DNA from 3 places in the Psychrobacillus sp. FSL H8-0483 genome. Region 3 is predicted to be linked to each of the others. Evidence: riboswitches for the same ligand, from Rfam matches in the RefSeq annotation. Region 3 holds a riboswitch; each other region holds the start of a gene.
The links. A riboswitch is a leader RNA that binds a small molecule or an ion and turns the genes downstream of it on or off. The one in region 3 is predicted to bind thiamine pyrophosphate.
Positions count from the first base shown of each region.

Region 1 (6,699 bases), 960 kb from region 3:
AAAAAGAACCCTTCTCTTTTGAAATCATCGAACTGAATCAGTATATGCGAGACTATGTAGAAGAACTTCATTTAGAACTACTTCAAGACGGAATTAAAATTGAATTTGATCTAATGCATAAGCCGATGTACGTGGCAGCAGATAGAGAGAAACTAAAAAGAGTAATGGTTAACCTAATTAACAATTGTGTGAAATATATGGATAAAGTTCAGAAGAACATTACCATTTCTCTAATTGAAGGAAATAATGATATCACTATTAAAATCACAGATAACGGTCAAGGAATAGAACCTTCCGCTTTACCTCATATTTTTAATCGTTTTTACCGAGCTGAACAATCTAGAAACTCACAAACAGGTGGAAGTGGCTTAGGACTTGCGATTGCAAAACAAATTATCGTGGAGCATGGTGGAGAGATTTGGGCAACGAGCGAATTAGGAAAAGGTACAAATGTTTTCTTTACCTTAAGGAAAGGAAGTTAAAATGAAAAATATCTTACTTATTGAAGACGAAGTTAGTATCGCAGAATTACAAAGAGATTATTTAGAAATCAATAATTTTACTGTCGATATGCAGCATACTGGTGATGCTGGACTCCAACATGCCCTTCAAGGTAACTATGACTTAATTATTCTAGATATCATGCTTCCAGGAATAAGTGGATTTGAGATATGCAAACAAATACGTGCTGTCAAGAACATCCCTATATTATTTGTTTCTGCCAAAAAGGAAGATATCGATAAAATTCGAGGTCTTGGTTTAGGTGCTGACGATTATATTACAAAGCCTTTTAGTCCAAGTGAGCTGGTTGCTAGAGTTAAAGCACATTTGGCACGATATGAACGCTTAGCCGGAAATCAAAACAAATCAAACACAATCTATATTCACGGAATATCCATTGATAAATCATCACGTAGAGTCCATATAAACGGGGAAGAAGTACCATTTACAACAAAAGAATTCGATTTGTTCGTTTTTCTTGTAATGCACCCAAACCAAGTGTTGAGCAAAGAGCAACTTTATGAAAACATCTGGGGTTTTGAGTCAGCTGCAGATGTTTCTACTGTAACCGTCCATATTGGAAAATTACGTAGCAAAATTGAAAGAGAACCTGCTCATCCGAAATTACTAGAAACCGTTTGGGGAGCCGGATATCGCTTTAATGTTTAAATAATAAGCTTTACCAGGGGCTGTCTCTAAAGTCATACATTGACTGAGAGATGGTCCCTTTTCCAATGTATTGATTTCCGTTCCAGACGGACGCTTTCCGCGGGCATGGCTTCAGTCTCCTCGTCGCTTTCGCTCCTGCGGGGCCTTCAGCTCATGCTATTCCCGCTGGAGTCACCGTCTTTCACTACAATTAATTGCCTACAAAAAATAGTAGTTTTAATAAAAAGTATACAAAAAACAGGTGTAGAAAAGACTCTTTTTTTACACCTGCTTCAATTTATGGACTTATTGGACAGCCCCATTTTTTTATTTATATTAAGAAATGTTATTAAAAAGTTTATCCTTTTTTAAGAAATTGATTAGTTAGATTTTAGGATTTAGGACTAATATAGTTTTTAGGAATAACAAGTCTACAAATAGCAACACACAACTAAACTGAGGAGATGTCATCATGAAAAAAGCAAAATTATTATCACCTATACTACTTGGATTGACATTAGCAATAACAGGTTGTAATACGGAAACACAAAACAATCAAAGTGAACAAAAACAAGAACAACCTCAAAAGGAAACACAAAACGAAGCACAAATCTCGGATTTACAAGCGTTAAATGCGATGACATTACAAATAACATTCTCTACGCCATTATTGGAAGAAGACGTTAATCCAGATAATCTGGATATAATAAAGAAAAACTTTGAATTTGATCATGAGTTAAGCTTAGTCAATGTTCCTAGATTAAAAATCGGTTCGGAAAGCACATATATTATTCCTGTTACCATACAAAAACCAGGAACAACTTATACTGTTATCTATAAAAATGGAGAAAAACAATCCTTTGAAGCAAGTGAAGAAAAAATTAATTTAAGCCAAACCAAACAAGTTACAAACGATACGTTTGAAATTGAATCTTTTAAGGAAGATGGCGTAACAGATTATGCGAATATTATTGAAGCATATAAGGCCGGTAGAGGTGATCTTTCTTTTCAAGTAGATGACGAAAATAAAGATGACAATGGAAACCAATATCAAGTGATATCTTCTTTACGAGATCGTACAGTATTAATTACAGCAGATAATGGAGAAGAAATTACAGCGAATTATGTACCCTTTACCCAAGCAGCAGATGGTAGACAAGCACCAAAATTCCGTTTATCAGAAGGACAAACTTTAACACCTGGTACAACATATACTGTGTCATCTGATTGGGCAACAATTAAAAATCCAACCTTCGAAACGAAAGAGATTGCTCCGTTGACAGTCAAATCAGCAGAAGCAATTGATGATAAATCATTCCAATTAACATTAGATAAAGATCCTGGTATGGAATTACTTGCAGGTCGAAGCGTAGAATTACAAGCTGAAGATGGAAGCAAGATTCAAGCACAATATCGCTTCTCTTCTCGTAAAGGTGCAGTTGGTATCTTTGATGTTAAAGACAATACATTAAAGCCCGGTGCAACATATATTGTGGTTCCAATGAACGATTGGGCTACAGCAAGTGATGTATCCTTAGTGACTAAATAATATAAGAACAACGAAATACCAGATCAGAGAAATGGAAATAGCTCTGATCTGGTATTTTTTATACTACTCTATTCTCTGGCTCTTTATTCTCCAAAACTGCTTCAATATCGTCAGCATTCATTTGCATCATAGCAATTCTCGTACGGATGGTTGCACTTCCGATATGCGGTAGCACAGTAACATTCGGTAATGTGAGTAATGGGTGGTCTAAAGGAACTGGTTCCACTTCGAATACATCTAGACCAGCAGCCCAGATTTTATTTGTCGTTAATGCTTCGTATAGGGCTTGTTCGTCAATGACTCCACCACGCGCAACATTAATGATTGCAGCGGTTTCTTTCATCAATTCTAGTTCACGTTCTGCAATTAATCCCTTCGTTTCAGGTGTTAATGGCGTTAACAGAACGATGAAATCTGATTCCTTCAGCAATGTATCTAATTCTGCATACGTAAAACCGTACTTTTCTTCGGATTCCATTTTTCTTGTTCGATTATGGTAAAGAACATTCATATCAAAACCTTTTGCACGCCTTGCAACGGCTTCTCCGATTCTCCCCATTCCAATGATACCAAGGGTTGCACCAAAAACATCCATCCCTGTATACTGCATTGGTGACCGTGACTTCCACTTACCTGCACGAAGATCACGTTCTGCCTCCATTACACGACGAGCAGTAGCTAGAAGTAAAGAAAATGTTAAATCTGCAGTAGTTTCTGTTAAAACTCCTGGAGTATTTGTTACGATAATTCCATGCTCTTTTGCTGCGTCAACATCGATATTATTGTATCCAACCCCTAAATTACTAATCAATTTTAAATTTGGCAAACTTTCAATAAGTGCTCGATCCAATTTATCAGAAAGCATAGTCCAAATTGCATGAGCATCTTTTGCTTCTAACTTTAACTCCTCATAAGTCATTTGCACATCATCACTATGCCACATCTTTACTTCAAATTTTTCCCTTAATGGGTTCACAACTTCATCTGGTAATTTGCGCGTAATTAATATTTTTTTCAAATTTGTAACCTCCAAATATTCTGATAGCTTAAGCATGGACGAAAGTATGAAATTTTGCAACTGCATTTACAATGCTAATTTCGTAGGGTATACTGGGGGCACATTAAAAAAACTACATACCGTTTTCTGCACTAGGGGTGCCCACTTTGGCTGTGATGAGAGCTTTTTAGCTCCGATCCCTTATTACTCGATCAGGATAATACCTGCGTGAGGAAGTGCAGTGACTTTCCGAATTTTTTTATATTGGATAAGTGGCTGCATCTTCACGGATGTGGTCTTTTTTTATGAAAAAATTTAGGAGGTTTTATGATGCAATGTGGTTTAAGCCCAATCGTCGGATTTCGTTTTTCGTTACATCCGATGACCAATGATTTTATTTCCGTCATTAAAGGAGCACTTCAAGATACGGATACGACGAATGTATGGATGCATACAGATGACGTATCCACAGTAATTCGAGGGAAGCAAGTACATGTGTTTAATGTGGCAAAGGCAATCACGTTGCACGCTGCCAAGACTGGCGTGCACATTGCGTTATCTGGTACATTTTCTGCGGGTTGTCCTGGTGATACAGCCGGAGATGTATATTTAGACAAAGGAGATGAAGTAGCGAATAAAGATATGACAAAGCAATACGTGTCTTCCCAATTTGCACTTTATCCGATGAATAATCAAAATTATATGGACATTATTTACCGAGAAGTAGATCGTGCGAAGGAGCGTGGTGTTTTCAATGATTCCATGCACTATGCAAGTGGTATTCACGGCGATATTCATGACGTGTTTGCATTTTATGAAGAGACATTTACGCATGCCCGCTCAGAAGAACATAAGCATTTAGTGATGACGGTTTCGATGAGTATAAATAGTCCTTCGCACGGAGGTCTTTAATATGTTGAAATCTTGGAAGTTAAAAGAGATTGTACTCATGTCTTTATTTGCAGCCGTGTTTGGAATCGTGTATCTACTATTCTTACATGTCGGGAATATTTGGGCAGGTTTTATTGGGCCAATTGCGTATGAATGGATTTTCGGCATCTGGTTTATCGTATCGATTATTTGTATGTATATTATTCGCAAGCCTGGTGCGGCGGTGATTTCAGAAACGATTGCAGCGGCTATTGAAGTGTTGCTTGGAAATGCAGTTGGTCCGAGGTTAATACTTTCAGGAGTTATCCAAGGTTTAGGTGCCGAGGCCGTATTTGCTGCAACTCGTTATAAACGCTTTGATCTGTGGGTATTGATGCTAGCTGGTGTTGGATCATCGTTATTTAGCTTTGTCTACGGGTACTTGTTAGGTGGATTTACGGTGTATAGTACTGGTTATGTCGCGCTCATGTTAGGTATTCGAATTTTGAGTGGAGCTTTACTTGCAGGTGTTGGCGGAAAAGGGATTGCCGACGGATTGCTTGCGACTGGGTCGCTAAGAGGCTATGCAATTTCACGTCCTAAAAAAGGTGATGTTCGTGCATGATGTCATCCATTTTGAACAGGTAAGTTTTCGTTATCCAGATGAGGAGAAATGGATATTGGAGGATTTCTCCTTTTCTATTCAGCGTGGTGAACGTGTGGTCATCACTGGACCTAGTGGTTGCGGAAAAACGACGTTACTTTATTTGTGTAATCGCTTGTATCCTGATAACTGCGATGGTGTTTTGTCTGGTTCCGTAAAATTGTTTGGACAGGATAGTTTGTCGTTCGTTCCTGGAGAAATAAATCACAGGGTAGCGACTGTGTTTCAGGATCCCGATGCACAGTTTTGCATGCAGACGGTAGAAGAAGAGCTAGCTTTTACACTAGAAAATTTACACGTCCCAAGAGAAGAAATGGACAAAAGAATATGCGAAGTGTTGGTTTTAACGGACTTAAGCGAGTTTCGTCATGCAGTTATTCAGCAGCTATCTGGCGGTCAAAAACAACGAATTGCTACTGCCTGTGCACTGATTATGAATCCAGAGGTTTTGTTACTAGATGAGCCACTTGCGCATTTAGATCCATATACTGCAAAGAAATATGTGAATTGGTTGGATAGGTTGCAGAAAAAACGAGCAATGACCGTTGTTGCTATTGAGCATCGATTGGATATCTGGGGAGATTTTTTTGAAAGAAGCATATCGTTAAATCAAACGGAGATTGCTTCTACTATAGAAAAACGGAATAGCACGAAACAAGAAAATACTTCGCTTGTCGTTCATAAAGTACAAGCAAAGATCTTCTTGCAAGAAACTAATTTTACGTTAAATCGTGGTGAAATAACCGTGCTTGCCGGTTCAAATGGAAGCGGAAAGTCTACATTATTAAAGGCATTATGCCAGCTAATCCCCTCAAGTGGTACTGTTAAACCTAAGTTTTTAGGCTATGTACCACAATCACCAGAGTTTTTATTTCTCACCCAAAATGTACGTGATGAGGTGGCATATGGTGGCGGAAGTGATGTGGACGAAATGTTAGCTCGGCTGAAGCTCATACCTATTGCGACGGCACATCCTTTTGCGGTTAGTCACGGACAAAAGCGTCGTGTGGCCGTTGCAGCAATGCTCTGTGATGGGCGTGAAGTGATTTTAATGGATGAACCCACTTCTGGTCAGGATGCAGCAGCGCTTTTCGAGTTATTCCAACTAATTGATGAGCGAGCCCGAGCTGGAACAACTTTTTTAATCGTTACGCATGATATGGAATTTGCTTATTGTTTGGCTGATTCGATTTTATTGATGGATAATGGTCGGTTGACCGGGAAGTTTGAAGCAGATGCTGTTTGGGGCGACGAGCAATTATTATTAAATCATCATTTACTTCCTCCGAAAGGATTGTTGAGTAGTGAAAAATGCTTTGCATAGGATGAATCCTTCGGTGAAGTTTTTATTGATTACCGTTTGTATGTTTACGATGGCGTTCTTTTTTGATCCTTGGACACCGCTTGTGTTCTGGATTGGTGTGCTTTTGCTGCAACTGTTGTTTAGTCATATTAATTGGAAGAAATGGT
Region 1 covers NZ_CP152052.1:222,933-229,631, reverse strand. Annotated here, with positions in the region: gene MHB48_RS01180 (HAMP domain-containing sensor histidine kinase) at 1-482, shown strand, start outside; gene MHB48_RS01175 (response regulator transcription factor) at 484-1,170, shown strand; gene MHB48_RS01170 (hypothetical protein) at 1,622-2,698, shown strand; gene MHB48_RS01165 (D-glycerate dehydrogenase) at 2,757-3,716, opposite strand; TPP riboswitch at 3,840-3,947, shown strand; gene MHB48_RS01160 (YkoF family thiamine/hydroxymethylpyrimidine-binding protein) at 4,026-4,607, shown strand; gene MHB48_RS01155 (ECF transporter S component) at 4,609-5,190, shown strand; gene MHB48_RS01150 (ABC transporter ATP-binding protein) at 5,150-6,553, shown strand; gene MHB48_RS01145 (energy-coupling factor transporter transmembrane component T) at 6,567-6,699, shown strand, end outside.
Region 1: linked by a shared signal. The riboswitch ahead of MHB48_RS01160 (YkoF family thiamine/hydroxymethylpyrimidine-binding protein) and the one ahead of thiT (energy-coupled thiamine transporter ThiT) in region 3 are both predicted to bind thiamine pyrophosphate.

Region 2 (6,699 bases), 1.0 Mb from region 3:
TCTCCAAGGAAGGAGAGAAGGGGTTTGTGGCATATAGCTAATAAACCCCCGTTTCCCGTTAATGACTTGATGATCTAAGTGAATGGTGCCTTTATCTGGTGAGAGGATTCCTCCGATAAGACTGAAAATAGTACTTTTCCCACTACCTGACGGCCCAATAATCGAAACAAACTCATTCTCTTCAACTGTGAATGCGAGATTCTTGATAACTTCATTTTTGTCAAATTGCATAGAAATATTGGAAACCGTAAGATGACTCACTTCCATTTCGCCCCTTTCAACTGCCACCGAACAAGCCAGCGCTCAATAAGAACAATTAAAGAAAAAAATAATAAACTTAATGTCACAATAGCAAATATGGCCACAAATACTCTATCTGTTCGAAAGGATGAGGAGGCGAGGGTCATATAAACACCGATACCATCCTTCGCTCCAAGCCATTCAGAAATAACTGCCCCCATAACACTGTAGGTTGCGGATATTTTCAAACCTGAAAATAGTGAAGGAAGTGCATAGGGAAGCTCTAGCTTCCAAAATAATTGCTTTTTCGACGCACCTGCCATAATCATGTAATGCTTTAATTCATTGGAAGTTTGCTTAAAACCATCTAATGCGGCAACCGTGATTGGAAAAAAGCAAACGAGCGTGATGACGATTATTTTTGGTAATAATCCAAAGCCAAACCAAATCACTAAAAGAGGGGCCAATACAATAATTGGAATGTTTTGTGAGATGATTAGTAACGGATAAATCGATTCCCGAATGAAAGGGAACAAGTGCAATAAAATAGCCGTAAGTAAACCGATTAGTAAACCTAGTGCAAATCCGAGTAAGGATAGTTTGATGGTTGATAATAAATGTGGGTAAAAATTGGACCAACCATCGAAACCTTCATAAAATATTTTTGTCGGAGAGGGTAAGAGCCAACTAGGAATTCTAAATTTAATCACAATCGTTTCCCATACAATGAATAAAAGGAGGAGAACCAGTAATGGTCTCCACCCTTTCGATACGATTTTCATCATTATCTATATTTCTCCGTAAGTTGATCCATTAAGATGCCTGATGGCTGGTACAATACTTTTATTTGGGAGATAACGTTACTGCTTCCCATCTCAATCATGCGATCGTTCATTTTCGTGATAACCTGAAGTAATTGCTGTAAATCGCCTTCCATTGTTGTTTCGAGAGGATGTACCTCAAATTTTACCCCGGACTCTTGTATCACTCGGATTGCTTCATCAACATACGGAATAACACTTTCTCCATTTTTTGTTTTTGGTATGATTTGAATACTGATCAGTGAATTTGTCATATTATAACCCCTTATTGTGGTAAAAATTCATTTGTAAATGCTTTTTGGGCATCAAGCTTTTTCTCAAGCAGCCCATTGTCAAACATCCACGAAGCATAATTTTCCCATACTATTTGTTTTTGCTCGCCCCATCTTGGTGCATCATCTTGATATTTAGAGGCTAGCCATTCTTGACTTTTTTTAACAAGCTTTGGATCCAATTCAGGCACTTCTTTAATTAAAATGTCGGCAGCATCGGATGGATTTTTAATAGCAAATTCATACCCCTTGGATACAGCTTTTACAAAAGCTTTTACTGTATCTGGGTTTTCTTTAATCATATTTTCATTAGTTGCGAGAACTGGCGTGTAATAATCAAGTTTATCAGAGTAGTCTGTTAAGTAGACCATATTGAGTTTTTCTCCACGCATCTCTGCCTCTACACCAGTCCAACCATAATAAATCCATGCGAAATCGATGTCTCGTTTCACAGCTGTAAAGAAATCAGTATCTCCCATATTAACAAACGAGACTTTATTTACATCAGCATTTTCTTTTTGCATCAAGGAAGAAATAACCGATTTTTCAACTGGTGATCCCCAGCCTCCATATGTTTTACCTACAAAGTCTTTTGGTGTAACAATGTTCTTCGCAGCTGGTGAGGCAAAACCAGATGTATTATGTTGAATGATGGCTGCTATGGAAACAAGAGGAACATCTTGTATACGTGCCTGTGTGATTGATTCTTGATAGCTTATGCCAAACTCAGATTTGCCTGAAGCCACAAGCTGATCTGCTCCAGCATCACCTGGCATAATGATGTCCACATCTAATCCTTCGTCTTCAAAATAGCCTTTTTCTTTTGCCACATATAAACCGGTATGATTCGTGTTTGGTGTCCAATCAAGTACGACAGATACCTTTTTAAGAGAGTGTGTGTCTTTCTTTTTCGTTTCCGTTTCCGATGCTGATTTCGGATTGCTACAACCTGCAAGTATTAATAATGAACATAATACGATTAACCACTTTTTCATTTCTAATCCTCCTGTTTACATAATAAAAAGCACCCTAGAGGAGAACCTAGGGCGCATATAAGCAAACAAAGTTAATTGTTCAAGAATATGTTCCCTCCGCTGGTATCAACCAGATCAGGTTCTAAGAGTCAACATCTTATGGATGTAATCTCAACCGGCAACACCGGTCCCCCTACAATTCTAACTATTAAATTATATTCCAAACTCATTATAACAGAATCCTTTATTTTGACTAGTGAAAAATATGGAAATTTGGTGGAGAGGGGTGAAAAGAAGAAATGATTATTTTTGAAGGGAAGGCACGGGCAAATAAATATAGATTGAATTGAAATTTGATAATTTAGCTACTTGAATGAAATGGCAACTCCAGAAAGGTTATACTGGGCCGAGGATAAAAGTGGAAGGGAAGGAACGGAGGACTCCTGGCTGGGAAAAAGTAATGATCAAAAAAGATAGAGCAAGGCATTTAAATGAGCCTCACTCTATCTTTCTAAATGAAAATCATTAGATTACTGCACTAATTAGTTGGAAGTAAGGAGTATACGTTCGTATCATACGGAACATTATTTTGATACATATAGTTTCTAAGAACCCCTTCTTTTTCAAATCCTAATTTTTCTAACAACACATTGGATGCTTTATTTTCAGTAAAAACAACAGCTCCTATTCGAGTTAAATTTAGCTCATTAAATCCGTACGATATAACTTTTTTAACTGCTTCAGTGGCATACCCATTTCCCCATTGTTCAGGGAAAATTGCATAAGCTATTTCCGCTCTCTTATGTTCAGAAGACCAATTATGGAACCCAATCGTACCAATAATTCCTTCTGTTCCTTTTATCTCAATTCCCCATTTAATCCCTTGTTTTTCCTTATAGTTATTTGAAAAATTCCTAACAATATTTTTAACTTGTTCTATATTTGTTAATGGATTTTGCCCATAGAAACGTAATACATCTTCATTTGAAAAACAATTCAATATCCCTTGTGCATCGTCTTCTATTAGTTCTCTTAAGGTTAACCTTTCAGTTTCTAACACAGGAAACATTCTCCCACTCCTTTTTATACAAACATATAAATGTTTACACATTATTACAACATTCTTGCAAGAATTATTTTTAGGATCAATACCAAAGTCTGTACCTGGTTAAGAACAGCAGCATAGGTTTCCTCTTTATAGTGGCCACTGAAAAAGTACATAGATAAAGCGACCATTCTATAGTCAAATAGTTCATTCATTTCTTTTACGATTACATTATAACAATTAAAATTCCAAGAGGGCGACGGACAAACATTCGCACATAAGATTACCGAAAAAGGAGGAGCTTGAAGTGAAGCAGTCACATCAAGCTCCTCTAAAAATTCCACGGTAAGTAAGGCCAGTGTTTGGTCCAAAGTCCGCTGGAATTGGCTTATGGCATATTGCACTTAAAGGGCAGCTTATGCTACTTTCCTCATTCTCTTTATTAAAAATATTTTATTGTTGTAGGACTAATTATTATGCATTATTATTAAGGTGATAGGAAAAAAGGGGTGTTTTTGTAGTGAAAAGGTCAAAAAGTATTGCATGGAAGTTATCAGGGTTAATTATTGGGCTATTTTTCATTTTATTTCTTGCTTACACCGTAACAACAAGTGTGATTTTGTATAATAAAAGTATAGAAGATTCGGAGACTTCTACACTTCAAAATGCACAATTTTCTGCTCAAAAGATGAGCGATCGTTTTAAGAAAACGAATGATACATTACAAACAACGAAACGAATATTTGAAACAATGCAGTCGAATGGAGAATTATCAGCTGCAGAAGTATTAAGTATACTTGAAAAAAATTTGGCTGAAAATGAGGATTTACTAGGAGTAGCAGCAATCCTAGAAAATGGTTCAGCGAAAGTAGAGTCAACCATTCCTTCGAATCTTATCGATAGCAGTAAACATTTTGTTCCTTACTTATCAAAAGATGGGAATGAGATTTCGACAACTTCTTTAGAAGGATATGAAGACACTGAAAATGGAGATTGGTACTGGATTCCCAAAAAAGAAGGTAGAGCAGTACTTACGGAACCATATGATTATGAAGTAAATGGAAAAACTGTTTCCATGACAACAATATCAGTTCCACTATTTAGCTCATCAGGAACATTTTTTGGAGTGCTAACTGCTGACTTGTCTATTGATTTTCTAACAGATTTGGCAAACTCTATTAAGCCAGAAGGTGGATATGCTGGAATCATTACAGAACAAGGAATGCTGACAGTAAATAGTGCTAACGAAAAGTTAAATGGAACAAACATGCAGGATACGCTTAATTGGTCATCCTTTAAAAATACACTAGAAAGTGGCAAGCCAGTAAGTACGTATTTAGAATCGGAGCAATTAGGAGAAAAATCTTTTAATGCCTTCGCACCAATGATGCTAGAGGGAATAGATGATACATGGTCTGTTCAATTAGTTGTACCAAAATCAAAAATTTTAGAAACATACAATCAAATTCTTTTATTAACAATTGTAGCAGCAATTATAATGATAGTTTTGATGGCAATTGTGACTGCATGGTTTATATTCAATCAATTAAAGCCATTGAAATTTTTGCGAGAATCTATTGAAACAGCAGCAGGCGGAGATTTGACTAAAAAAGTAGACGATAAATTTATTAAATCAGATGAAATTGGTGCAGTTGCCTTAGCTTATAACGATATGTTAGAAAAAACTAATAGTGCAATACATACGGTTTTTAATTCTTCCACACTTCTTAATAAATCGTCTAGCTATGTAAATGAAGCATTTGACGAAATTGTTGCGTCTAGCCAAGAAGTTTCGCTAGCAACGAATGAAATTGCTCAAGGTGCTTCTAAGCAATCAGAAGACACGGAGGAAACGAATCACCGAATGATTGATTTATCTGACCAAATAGATGCACTAACAGCATTGTCTTCTCAAATGGATACATTATCGACTAAAACGAAAGTTTCCACTGAAAAAGGCATGAAAGAAGTAGAAACCTTACGAGAACATAATACTGCAACTAATGAAATGAATGAAAAGGTTCAACAACAAATTGAATCATTAACATCAAACATAGCTAATATCAATCAAGTAATTGCATCTATTCAAGGTATTACAGAGCAAACAAATTTGCTTGCACTTAATGCAAGTATAGAAGCAGCTCGTGCTGGTGAGCATGGAAAAGGTTTTGCAGTAGTAGCGGAGGAAGTAAGAAAGTTAGCAGAGCAGTCAAGAGCTGAGACGGAAGTAATTAAGCAAACCGTGGAAAGTATATTAGAGGATTCTAAACAGACAGTTTCAGTGATCGCTTCTAATGTTGCATTAATGCAAGCACAAAGTGACTCTGTCCATAGCACAGAATCTGCTTTTAAAGATAATCATGAGCTATCAAGTGCAATTGAAGCTACAATTAATGAGCTGGTCTCTGAACTCACTAGTATGTTGGAACACAAAAATCAAGCAATGACTTCAATTCAAAGTATTTCAGCTATATCAGAAGAAACAGCTGCTTCAGCGGAAGAGGTAAGTGCTTCAGCTGCAGATCAGCAAGCAGAATTAGAGAGAGTGGCAGATTCTATCAATCATATGAACAAGATTGCACAAGAGTTACAAGAAGTTGTTAATCGATTTAAGCTCTCTTAATATGGAAAAGGATGTTCTCAGGAGTGTAATACTTGCGAGAGCATCCTTTTTTTGAGAGATAAGAAAGAAGAAAATCTTTTACTGAGTAACTTCTAAACTTCAGGTTTTCGTGCTCAGTACAGAGCATTGATTTGCTTGCTGATCCCCTAGGAGTCGCCACCTTCATGTTGCACTTAAAGTGCTCTTGCGCATTCCTTAAAGAATAAAAAAGTATATGATTTTCAACTCGACATTGTCCAACTCAGGTTTTCCGAAACTTACCGCTCGCTTTCCGCGGACGCTTCTCCAAACTAATATAATTATCTTGCTACTTTTTTATTAGCTATTAATAAATAGAGAATTTAAATGATTAATAGGCGTATTATAGTTGTCAGTGGAAATAGAGAAAAAAATTAATGTCGATGGATAAAATAGCGGAGAGCATCCGAAATTGTATCTTCGGATGCTTTTAAAAGGGTAGGACAGGATTTCTTCCCTCATTAGCCGCTGGGATTAGTGAAAGACAAGATGCATTTAAAGGGCACTGTATGCTGGTTTTCTTATGAACATTGAATGTGACAGAATTAAGTGTTTAAGTAGTGATATGTCGAAATTTGTAACAAGATGTGGTTGTATTTGTTTAAGTGATAATGGTTTAATAGTAATAGTTAACTAAGGAAGGATGACATAGATTGCTTCACTATCGAACTTATGAAATTAGCCCAACTGCCCCATGGGTAACATT
Region 2 covers NZ_CP152052.1:2,362,602-2,369,300, reverse strand. Annotated here, with positions in the region: gene MHB48_RS11220 (ABC transporter ATP-binding protein) at 1-261, opposite strand, end outside; gene MHB48_RS11215 (ABC transporter permease) at 258-1,025, opposite strand; gene MHB48_RS11210 (thiamine-binding protein) at 1,025-1,315, opposite strand; gene MHB48_RS11205 (ABC transporter substrate-binding protein) at 1,327-2,328, opposite strand; TPP riboswitch at 2,403-2,512, opposite strand; gene MHB48_RS11200 (GNAT family protein) at 2,846-3,376, opposite strand; gene MHB48_RS11195 (methyl-accepting chemotaxis protein) at 3,873-5,975, shown strand; gene MHB48_RS11190 (alpha/beta hydrolase) at 6,647-6,699, shown strand, end outside.
Region 2: linked by a shared signal. The riboswitch ahead of MHB48_RS11205 (ABC transporter substrate-binding protein) and the one ahead of thiT (energy-coupled thiamine transporter ThiT) in region 3 are both predicted to bind thiamine pyrophosphate.

Region 3 (6,699 bases):
TTGCACAGTTAATTGGTGGAGCAAATATTAACAGACAAATAGAAGTGCTGAAAAAGAAACCTACAATTGTTGTGGGAACTCCAGGGCGATTACAAGAGCTTGTAAAAGTTAAAAAAATTAAAATGCACGAGATTAACATAGTTGTTTTAGATGAAGGAGATCAGCTGTTAAGCAGAGAACATCGTACGACTGTAAAAGGATTAATCGACGCTACTGTTGAAAGACAGCTTGTTGTTGTATCTGCTACGATTACGGAGGAAATTGAGTTAGTTGCTGAAAGAATGATGAAAAATCCTGTGCGTATTCAAGTATCGGCCGAAGATATTCCTATGAAAGGTAAAGTTATTCATAGTTTTGTGAAAACTGAACCACGGGATAAAACGGAGCTCTTAAGAAGACTTTCCCATCTGGAAGGAATGAAAGGGCTAGCTTTTGTAAATAGTCTGGATCAGCTATTAATGAAGGATTCGAAACTTGCTTATCGAAATGCTCCAATTGTATCTCTTCATTCTGAAATGAAGAAAGAAGAGCGTAAACAGGCATTAGACGATTTCAAAAATGGAAAAGTGAGTATACTAATTGCTACAGATGTTGCTGCAAGAGGACTAGATATTTCGGGTTTAACACATGTCATCCATGTAGACGTACCTCATTCCATTGAGCCATATTTACACCGTTCTGGGCGAACAGGTCGTGCTGGAAAAGATGGTGAAGTATTAACGTTATTAACCTATTCAGATGAAAAAACATATAAAAAATGGACGAAAGAGCTTCCAAGTAAGCCAGTTCAGAAAGTTTGGTATCGAGGAGAATTGATCGAAGGATCTTCGAAAACGATTGATAAAAAGGGGAAATAAAGCATGGATTTTCAACAAAAGCTAGAGGAATATGCAGAATTAATTGTGAAGGTTGGCTTAAATATACAAAAGAATCAACCACTCTTAATTAATACAACAACGGATACAATTGACTTTACAAGACTTATTGTAAAGAAAGCGTACGAAGCAGGGGCAAAACGAGTGGATGTAAATTATACAGATGAAGTAAACGCTCGTTTGTTTTACGACTTAGCTCCAGATGAAGCGTTTCATGAATTTCCAAAATGGTCTGCTGTACAACGTGACGAGCTAATTGAAAATAAGGGTGCTTTATTATGGATTGATGCGGACAATCCAGATTTACTAGAGGGAGTTGCAATCGACCGCATTTCTAACTTTCAAAAAGCAAGTGGTAAAGCATTGGAAGGGTATCGCAAAGCAGTGATGAATGATGTTATTACATGGTCAATTGTTGCAATGCCTTCAGAGAAATGGGCAGCAAAGGTATTCCCTCATTTAGAAGGTGAATATCAAATGCAAGCACTGTGGGACCTCATTTTCCAAGTAGTAAGAATTGGAGAAGGTACAGCAGTTCAAAAATGGAAAGAGCATATTGATCATTTAGAAAGTCGAGCTGCTCTTTTAAATGCTAAACGATTTAAAAAGCTACACTATACAGCAGAGGGTACGGATATTCAAGTAGAGTTGCCTAAAGAACATATATGGCTTTCTGGAGCTAGTAAAAATGCTCAATCTGTTCCTTTCGTAGCAAATATGCCAACAGAAGAGGTATATACTGCACCACTTAAATCAGGGGTAAATGGCTATGTAAAGAATACAAAGCCATTAGTATATCAAGGAAATGTGATTGACGACTTTACCTTAACATTTGAAGATGGTGCGATAACTAAAGTACAAGCTGCTACTGGTGAGAAACTGCTACAAGAATTGATTCAAACAGACGATGGAGCAAAATATTTAGGGGAAATTGCATTAGTTCCTCATGAATCACCGATTTCTGCATCCAACGTATTATTCTTTAACACGTTATTTGATGAAAATGCATCTAACCATTTTGCTATAGGTGAAGCTTATCCTACATGTGTAGAAGGTGCTCGTGGTTTATCTCATACAGAACTTGAACAACTAGGTATCAATACATCGATTGTACATGAAGATTTTATGATTGGTAGTGCTCTCATGGATATAATGGGTGAATTAGAAGACGGAACAATAGAGCCTATATTTTGTAAAGGTGCATGGGCATTTTAAGGAGTTGATCTGCATGAAGAAGTGGATTGTCTTACTGGTTATCTCGTTGCTGCCATTTACAACTATGTCAGCAGAAGCAAAAGGGAAGGAAGTATATATTGCGCTTGGAGATTCATTAGCAGCAGGGCAAACGCCTTATCGTGCGATTGATGCTGGTTATACGGATTTAATTGCGCAAGAATTGACTCGCTCTAATCAGCTTGCTCTCTATTCGAAAGCATTAGCATTTCCCGGTTATACAACTGCAGATGTGCTATCAACTGTTCGGACGAAAGAAGCGAAAGAATTATTGAAAAATGCAACGCTTGTAACCATTTCTGTTGGTGCCAATGATTTACTTCGACTTGTACAAGTGAATCCATCAAACGGTTCAGTTGCCTATCAAAAAGTTCCTGTAGATTTTGCATTGAATAGCGCTAGAAAAAATGTAGAAGAAATCATTAAGGAAGTAAAAGTAATAGCACCGAAAGCCAAAGTCTATGTAATGGGCTATTATTTTGCTTATCCACATGTTCACGAGTCCCAACAGGAAGGCGTGCGTAAAGAGTTAGACACATTGCATACTATTTTAAAAGCGGAAGCAGAAGCAAATGGTGCGACTTTTATATCCGTTGCAGAGATATTTGAAGCTCAAGCAAAAGAATTGTTACCAAATGCTGCTGATGTTCATCCTTCATTGGAAGGTTACCGTCTGATGGCAAATGCATTCTTTTCACAATACAATAAAGGCTTACAAGTCTATCCATATGAATTACCAGCTCCAAATCCTTTAACATTTGAGCAACTAATAAACAAAGAAAAAAAGGACTCTAAATCTCCAGTTTCGAAGATTGAAGGCCTTGATCACTATTTATCATTAACCGAATTAAAAGCATATATCTAAGCAAAAAAGCTGTCTTCAATAAACCGAAGACAGCTTTTTTATTGATTGAATAAGAACTCCAATGGATTACATTGGAAGCAGAGTATTAGTCTGTTAGGACCTTTCGGTAATGAAGTGGAAGAGTCTGCACTAAGCATTCCCGAAACCATTAGAACAAGTTGCTCCGAAAAACCCTCTAATAAGTTGATAACTGAGTTAATTTTATAAATAGTACTTTGTCATTCAATTACGAACATTTATTACTTTGTTGATTGAAGCGGCAGGCGGCGACTCCAGCGGGATGAGTGAGACAGATAAGACATCACAAACGACGCATAGCGGCGGTGATGGCTTATCGCTCACCCCGCGGAAAGCGTCCGCCTATAGCGGAAATCAACTATACTTTATTCCGTGTAAGATACATATTGATTAGCGCTTTTTTATTTTACCGTTTTTTTAGATTTTAATACTTTACGAACGATCGGATACACAATTGGTGCCCATTTAATCGCAATTTTAACTAAGTTTTTTACTTTCATTGCTATCGCTCCTCGTTTAAATCTCTATATTATTTTATTCCCTCAATTACATATGAATAAACATTATCGTAACACTTTAATGCCTTGAATAATGTTCCATATGAGAATGATTATATAAACAATCATATACAAGAAAATAAATAATATCGGTGCGGATACTGTCCATAATGAAGGTTCTTCATACGGTAGAGCATTAAATAATGGGAAAAAGTTTGCAAATATACTTATAAATAAAATAATAAGGAGAATAACTGGGACAACATGTGAGATTAATGACTTTTTCGCATGATACTTTACTTCTTTTTCTTGTGTAATAAAATAAACAATGATGGGAAGTATAAATGGCGCAAATAGTACACTAAAATAAGATAGTGCGCTTAGTAATTTGTTGTTATTCATTCAAATAAATCTCCTTTCTAGCTTGTGATTTACTATATATACGGGCATTGATAGTTTCATGCTAACGCAAAAGAAACTAAGATGTTCTTATATTTTTCCACTGAAGAAATAGACACATATTCATTTTCTCCATGCCAATCTGCTCCGCTTGGTCCAAACTCAATTGCACCAGCACCTTGCTCTGCATAGAAACGAGTATCCGCTGAACCATGCTGCCCAAATAGATTAGTAGGTCTGTCCATAATTTTAGAAGTAATGCCTTGTAGCTTTTCTACATAGCTATTATTATCCTCTGTCGTTACTGCAGGAGCAGTAGAATGAATAACCACTTCACTTTCAAAAAAATGATTAGCAGCATTTTGTATCTCATCAATAATAGCATCTTGATTTTGTCCTGGAACATAGCGAATGTCATAGCTTAGTACACATTTATCTGGAACAACATTATAACGGTCTCCTGCATGTATTTTTGCCAAATTTAGTGAGGGATAATCATAAAACGCACTACTTGCCGTTAAAAAGGATAGTTTTCGCATTTCTTGATCAAATGCAAATGCTTTTTCAATTGCATTGACCCCTTCCCAAGGACGACTTCCATGACTGGATTTTCCTTTAAGCACGATATCTAATTGTATAATCCCTTTTGCTTGAAGTCCGATATGTAAATGCGTAGGCTCTCCGCAAATAACAAAATTACCGTTATAACCTTTGCTTACTAGATAGTGAGAAGTATTTCCGCCTGTTTCTTCATCTGTTACTAGATGAAGTTGAATTTTTTTGGATAACTTCAGAGGATTTTTGGAGAGCTCATAAAATGCATCCATCATAGCAGCTACCCCAGCTTTCATATCTGCAGAGCCACGTCCATATAAATAATCTCCCTCTACATATGGTTGAAATTGTGTTGGATTTCCAGGGACTACATCCACATGACCATTCCAAACGATACATTCGTCACCGCTTCCTATCTCCGCAATAAGCATAAGCTGAGATTCATGCTCATATATTATTGGAACGATTTCTCTTTCCTCGAGCCATGCTTTACAAAATAATAGTGCTTCGTTTGCTCCTTGTACGTCGTCACTCTTTATGCGAATTAGATTTTTCAATAAGTTAATCATTCCAAACACCCCTTATATTAAATTCCCAATATTATTACAATGATAACATAAGGGGTTGCATTGCTTACTTCATTCAGCTACAATGAACTCGAACTAAATAATTCATAACCACAAGGGGCGTCGCTTAAGCGGCTGAGATAGTACCCTTAGAACCTGTAAGTTCATGCTTGCGTAGGGATGTGGATGGAAACTGACAATCGCGCGATGTCTGGGTCTATCCCGGTGTCGTTTTTTTGTGGTCAAAAAAGGAGATTACAATGAAAAATCAACGTGTATTGTTATTGGTGGAAATAGCTATTTTTGCAGCACTTGGATATGTATTAGATATGTTAGGATTTGGAATGCCACAAGGTGGGACTGTTACCTTTGTACTTGTTCCAGTTATATTAATAGCTTTTCGTCGTGGAATAGTAGCTGGCCTTATTACTGGTTTTTTAATTGGATTACTACAAGTAGTTACAGGGCGTTTTTATGCTGCACCGTTGTCATTTGAAATCGTTATTATACAAGTAGCAATTGACTACTTTATTGCATTTATGGTAGCAGGATTTGCTGGATTATTAAGACCTGCATTTATGAAAGCGTTTGAACAGAAGGATAAGATGAAGATGGCTACTGCTGTAATTACTGGGGCATTCATTGCAGCATTTCTTCGTTACCTTGCACATGTACTTTCTGGAATACTGTTCTTTGGAGAATTTGCTGGTGATCAAAATGTAATTTTATATTCGCTAATATATAATTCTACCTATATGATTCCAGTATTTTTACTGGCGGCATTTATCTGTGTGATTTTGTTTGTAAAAGCTCCACGCCTTGTACTGCCGAATAAAGCATAAATATGATATGATTATTGTACAGTTAAGTGAAGAAGGGATCTTATAAGATGATTGTACAAACAAATGAAGAGTTAGAGGCGTTAAAAAAAATAGGGCGTATTGTTGCGGAAGTTCGAGACGTAATGAAAGCTGCAACTAAACCTGGTATCACAACTAAAGAAATCGATGAAATCGGTGGCAAGCTCTTCAAAGAAAATGGCGCGATTTCAGGACCTATGGGAGAATATGATTTCCCAGGATATACTTGTATTAGTGTGAACGAAGAAGTGGCACATGGTATTCCAGGTTCACGTGTTATTAAAGAAGGCGATATGGTTAATATTGATGTATCAGGTTCTTTGGATGGGTATTTTGCAGATACAGGTATTTCTTTTGTCGTTGGAGAAGGTTATCCGGAAAAAGAAAAATTATGTGCAGTAGCAGAGAGTGCATTTAATCGTGCGATGTTAAAAGTAAAAGCAGGTGCCCGTTTAAATCAAATCGGGAAAGCTGTTGCAAGAGAAGCGAAGGATAATGGTTTGCATGTAATCATGAATCTAACTGGTCATGGAATTGGGAAATCCCTACATGAAGCACCTCAGCATGTTTTGAATTACTACGATGCTTGGGATCCGACGATTTTAAAAGAGGGCATGGTACTTGCAGTAGAGCCTTTTATCTCTGAAAAAGCAGAGCATATTGTCGAATCGGGAGATGGCTGGACATTTGTAACACCAGATAAATCATTAGTTGCGCAAATTGAGCACACGATTATCGTTACAAAAGAAGCTCCGATTTTATTAACAAAATTAGATTAAATAGAAAAACGCCTTCGAACTTTAACGTTTCGAAGGCGTTTTTTTGATAACT
Region 3 covers NZ_CP152052.1:3,399,895-3,406,593, reverse strand. Annotated here, with positions in the region: gene MHB48_RS16635 (DEAD/DEAH box helicase) at 1-857, shown strand, start outside; gene MHB48_RS16630 (aminopeptidase) at 861-2,090, shown strand; gene MHB48_RS16625 (SGNH/GDSL hydrolase family protein) at 2,104-2,973, shown strand; gene MHB48_RS16620 (hypothetical protein) at 3,393-3,491, opposite strand; gene MHB48_RS16615 (DUF4870 domain-containing protein) at 3,555-3,890, opposite strand; gene MHB48_RS16610 (M20/M25/M40 family metallo-hydrolase) at 3,947-5,011, opposite strand; TPP riboswitch at 5,115-5,206, shown strand; gene thiT (energy-coupled thiamine transporter ThiT) at 5,269-5,850, shown strand; gene map (type I methionyl aminopeptidase) at 5,898-6,647, shown strand; gene MHB48_RS16595 (tryptophan-rich sensory protein) at 6,669-6,699, opposite strand, start outside.